Regions from separate parts of the Plantactinospora sp. DSM 117369 genome, predicted to be linked through region 1. Evidence: riboswitches for the same ligand, from Rfam matches in the RefSeq annotation. Region 1 holds a riboswitch; the other holds the start of a gene.
What was found. A riboswitch is a leader RNA that binds a small molecule or an ion and turns the genes downstream of it on or off. The one in region 1 is predicted to bind S-adenosylmethionine.
Positions count from the first base shown of each region.

Region 2: it holds a riboswitch for S-adenosylmethionine, as region 1 does, so the genes downstream of both, thrC (threonine synthase) here and ACSMXO_RS15325 (ABC transporter substrate-binding protein) in region 1, are expected to answer to the same signal.

Region 1 covers NZ_CM132446.1:3,477,413-3,479,603, forward strand. The annotation lists gene ACSMXO_RS15320 (amino acid ABC transporter permease) at 1-392, opposite strand, end outside; gene ACSMXO_RS15325 (ABC transporter substrate-binding protein) at 475-1,356, opposite strand; SAM riboswitch class I at 1,693-1,783, opposite strand; gene ACSMXO_RS15330 (ThuA domain-containing protein) at 1,924-2,191, opposite strand, start outside.
Region 2 covers NZ_CM132446.1:628,167-630,357, forward strand. The annotation lists gene ACSMXO_RS02910 (DUF6295 family protein) at 1-210, opposite strand, end outside; gene ACSMXO_RS02915 (dienelactone hydrolase family protein) at 243-986, opposite strand; SAM riboswitch class I at 1,174-1,290, shown strand; gene thrC (threonine synthase) at 1,304-2,191, shown strand, end outside.

The DNA.
Region 1 (2,191 bases):
TGGCTGGCCTCCACGCTCTGGATGCCGGACCGGAAGATCTCCCCGATGTACGCCGCCGCGATCAGCGACAGCGCCAGGATGCCCAGCGGATACGGGTTGGGACCCCACCAGGCGAGCCCGAGGGGCGCCAGCCCGACCCCGATCAGCAGGATGGTGACGGCGGCCGGCAGCCCCCGGAACACGTCGGTGTAGATCCGGGCCGGCCAGCGCAGCCAGCGGGTCCGGGCCAGCCCGGCCATCGCCAGCAGCATGCCGAGCAGCGTCCCCAGGATGGCCGAGAGCAGCGCCAGCAGCAGCGTGTTGGGCAGCCCGACCGTGAGCATCTCGGGCAGTGCCTCGCGCATCGACTCCAGGTCGAAGAAGGTCTCCCACAATGTCGCCAGGGTCTCCATGGCCTCACCTGTCTCGGGGTCCGGAGCCGTCGGCCGACCACGCGGTGCGACCGGCCGACGGCTGTCTGCGGTGCTGGCCGGGTCAGCTCGCCGGGGTGGCGGCCGGGCTCGTCGGCCCGGCCTTGACCGGCGGGTACGTCACCGTGCCGCTGCCCGGCTTGAAGCTGGCCGGCACCGGCCGCCCCGGGTAGTACCGCTCCTGGAGGCGGGTCCAGGTGCCGTCCTCGATCACCTGGTCGAGGGCTTTGTCCAGCGCCTCGCGCAGCGGGTCGGCGCCCTTGGCCACCGCGAACGCGGTCGGCGCCGAGCTGAGCTGCTTCTCGGCCAGTACGATCTTGCCGCCACTCTCCTGTGCGGACTTCTCGCCGATCTCGGCGGGCGCGATCCAGGCGTCGGCGGTCTTCGCCTTGAGCTGGTTGATCGCGCCGTTGTAATCGGGTACCCGGACCGGGTCCAGGCCCTCCTTGGTGGCGTAGTCGTCCTGTACGGTGCCCTGCACCACGACCACCCGCTTGCCCTTCAGCTCGCCGAAGCTCCTGATCGGCGAGCCGGCCGGTACGTCGAGTCCGAAGTAGCCGAAGTCGTACCCGTTGGTGAAGTCGACTGTCTTCTTCCGCGCCTCGGTGATGGTGATCGACGACGAGCCGGCGTCGAACTTGTGGTTGTTGACCTGGGCGAGCAGCGCGGAGAACTCGGTGCCGACGAACTCCACCTTGAGGCCCAGCCTGCCGGCGACGGCGGTCATCAGGTCGTTGTCGAAGCCGGTGAACTTCCCGTCCTTCAGGTAGACGTTCGGCGGGGCGTCGGTGAGCGTGCCGACCCGCAGGGTGCCGGGTTGCAGCAGGTCGTACGGGTTGTCGGCGGCGTCGCCGGAGGAGGAGCCGCCGCACGCGGCGACCGCGCCGAACAGCGCGACGGCGGCGACTCCGGAGAGGAGACGGGTGGCGAGAGTATTGATCCGCATTGTACTGAAACTCCAGGAAATATCCGGCGACGATGGGCCGACAACTGCCCCGACCGGTCAGGTCACGAGCAGTGCAGGACGACGTCGCTCAGGGGGTGCTGACGAGATGGTCGGATGCCGCCGACCGGCGGTCGCGGTCAGGCTGAGGCCCGACGGGTCGGGCTGAGGCCCGACGGGTCAGGCTGAGGCCCGACAGGTCAGGCTGAGGCCCGACAGAGCGCCGAGGCCCGACAGAGCATGGTGCTGGTCCGGCAGAGGTCGACGTGTCGACGCCACCGGTGCCAGGTGACATGCAGCCGGCTCGCCCGCCCGGCTTGGATGCTGCGCACTGCGAAACCTCCATCGGTCCTGGCGGTAGCACCCGCACCCACGTGGGGGGTTGCTGCGACGTCGACGAGCCAGGTCTCTCGGTCGCTCTGGATGGCCGGTGATCAGCCTACTCAACCGGGGCCCCGACGTTCCAACTGGTCAGGGCCGGGATGGCTGTGGTGCTCGCCACCTGTTAGTGCCGAGGGAGGACATCCGGGTCCGGGTGGGCCGCCACCGCACGGCCCACCCGGTGATCCGTCAACTGACCGTAATCGTAAGGTGACTCGACATGGTCGCCCCGGCGCTGTCGGTGACGGTCAGCCGGGCGGTGTAGGTGCCCGGCCGGGCGTACGCGTGGGTCGCCGACGCGCCGTGCACGACCGGAGTGTTGTCGCCGAAGTCCCAGGCGCGGTCGGTGATCGTCCGCCCGGCCGCCGCGGTGGCCGTACCGGTGAGCGCCACCGACAGCGGCGCGGTCCCGGTCCGTGGGGTGGCGGTGACCGAGACGCTGCCGCCGGTCTCCCGC
Region 2 (2,191 bases), 2.8 Mb from region 1:
CAGGGCGAGCGCGGACTCCTCGGTCAGCTCGACCGCGACCCGGGCGGCCGGGCCGGCGGCCGGGTTCAGAAAGTCGATGTTGAGGGTGTGTGCGTACGGGGCGTGCGTCGGATGGTCCACGTAGACGCAGGTGTGGCTGACCGGGAACCAGCCGTCGGCACCCTTGCCGCTGCCGTCGACCTCGCGTTTCACCGTGACGTACGTGCACATGCCGGCCTCCTCTGGCTCGGGGCGGAACGGGGTCAGGCGCCGAGCTGGCGGTCGAAGAAGTCCCGGACCCGCCGCCAGCCCTCGGTGGCGGCCAGCGGCCGGTAGCCGGGCCGGTCGACGGCGAAGAAGCCGTGCCCGGCGTCGGCGAAGGTGTGGAACTCGTGCGGCTTGCCGAGCCGGGTCAGCTCCCTGGACAGCTCGTCCATCTGGGCCGGCGACGGGTACTGGTCCTCGGCGCCGAAGAGCCCGAGCAGCGGGCAGGAGAGCCTGTCAGCCTGGTCGAGCAGCGGCTTCACCGCCAGCGGGAAGCTCTCCGGCGGGTCGCCGACCACGAACGCGCCGTAGCAGTCGACGGCGGCGTCCAGCGGCAGCCGGGTGGCGGCCAGGAACGCCTGCCGGCCGCCGGAGCAGTACCCGATCACCCCGACCCGGCCGTTCGACCCCGGCAGCCCGCGCAGGTGTTCGGCCGCGCCGCCGACGTCGCCGACCAGCCGGTCGTCCGGTACGCCGCCGGCGGCCCGCGCCGTGGCCGCCGCGTCGTCCGGGCTCGCCCCCGGCGCCTCCCGGGAGTAGAGGTTGGGGCAGATCGCCGCGTACCCGTAGCTGGCCAGCCGGCGGGTGATCTCCTTGGTCGCCTCGTCGTAGCCGGGCATGTGGTGGATCACCACCACCCCGCCGCGCGGCGTGGGTCCGAGGGGCTGGGCCAGGTACGCCTCGATCTCGTCGCCGCCCGCCCCGGTGATCCGGACCGTCCCGGCCTGCATCGCGTCCTGCAACGTCGCGCTCCCGTCCTGCCGGCCGGACTGTCACCGCCGGCCGCACCGAAGTTTCGTTAGCCTGGGATAACTATTTCAGCCGGTGGTCCGCGGCGGTCCGGCGGCCCGGCGCGGGGATCTTGCTCACACCGGGAAGAGACCCGGGACAGTGGCTCCCGGTGCCCGTAGACTGGCGGCACAACTTCATACCTCATCCAGAGGGGCTGAGGGATACGGCCCGATGACGCCCCGGCAACCACTCCACGGCGGAGCAGGTGCCAAATCCGTCCCCGCCGCGCGGTGCGGCGCCAGGGAAAGATGAGAGGACGGCAATCGCCATGACGTCGATCATCGACGCGACCCCCAGCCAGACCAGCCCGGTGGCCCCCAACCCGGCCCGCGTCCTCGTCTGCCGCGGTTGTGGCACCGAATACCCGCTGGTCGCCCAGCACGCCTGTTACGAGTGTTTCGGCCCGCTGGAGGTCGGCTACGACGCCGCGACTCTGGCCCGGGTCACCCGGGCCGACATCGAGGCCGGCCCGAAGAACCTCTGGCGGTACGCCGCGCTGCTGCCGACCGGCCAGGACCCGACCACCCGGGTCACCCTCGATCCGGGGCTGACCCCGCTGGTCCCGGCCGCCGGCCTCGCCGCCGAGCTGGGCATCCGGGCGCCGCTCTGGGTCAAGGACGACAGCGCCAACCCCACCCACTCGTTCAAGGACCGGGTGGTGTCGGTGGCGCTGACCGCCGCCCGTGGCCTCGGCTTCACCCGGTTCGCCTGCGCCTCGACCGGCAACCTGGCGAACTCGGTCGCCGCGCACGCGGCCCGGGCCGGGGTGCCGTCGATCGTCTTCATCCCCGGCGACCTGGAGCAGGGCAAGGTGGTGACCACCGCCGTCTACGGCGGCGACGTGGTCGCCATCGACGGCTCGTACGACGACGTCAACCGGCTCTGCGGCGAGCTGGTCGAGACCGACGAGTTCGAGGACACCGCGTTCGTCAACGTGAACGTCCGGCCGTACTACGCCGAGGGCTCCAAGACGCTGGGCTACGAGGTCGCCGAGCAGTTGGGCTGGCGGATCCCCGAGCAGGTGGTCATCCCGATGGCCAGTGGCGAGCTGCTTACCAAGATCGACAAGGCGTTCAGCGAGCTGGTCGAGATCGGACTGGTCGAGGCCCCGGCCAACGGCTGGAAGGTCTTCGGCGCCCAGTCGGCCGGCTGCAAC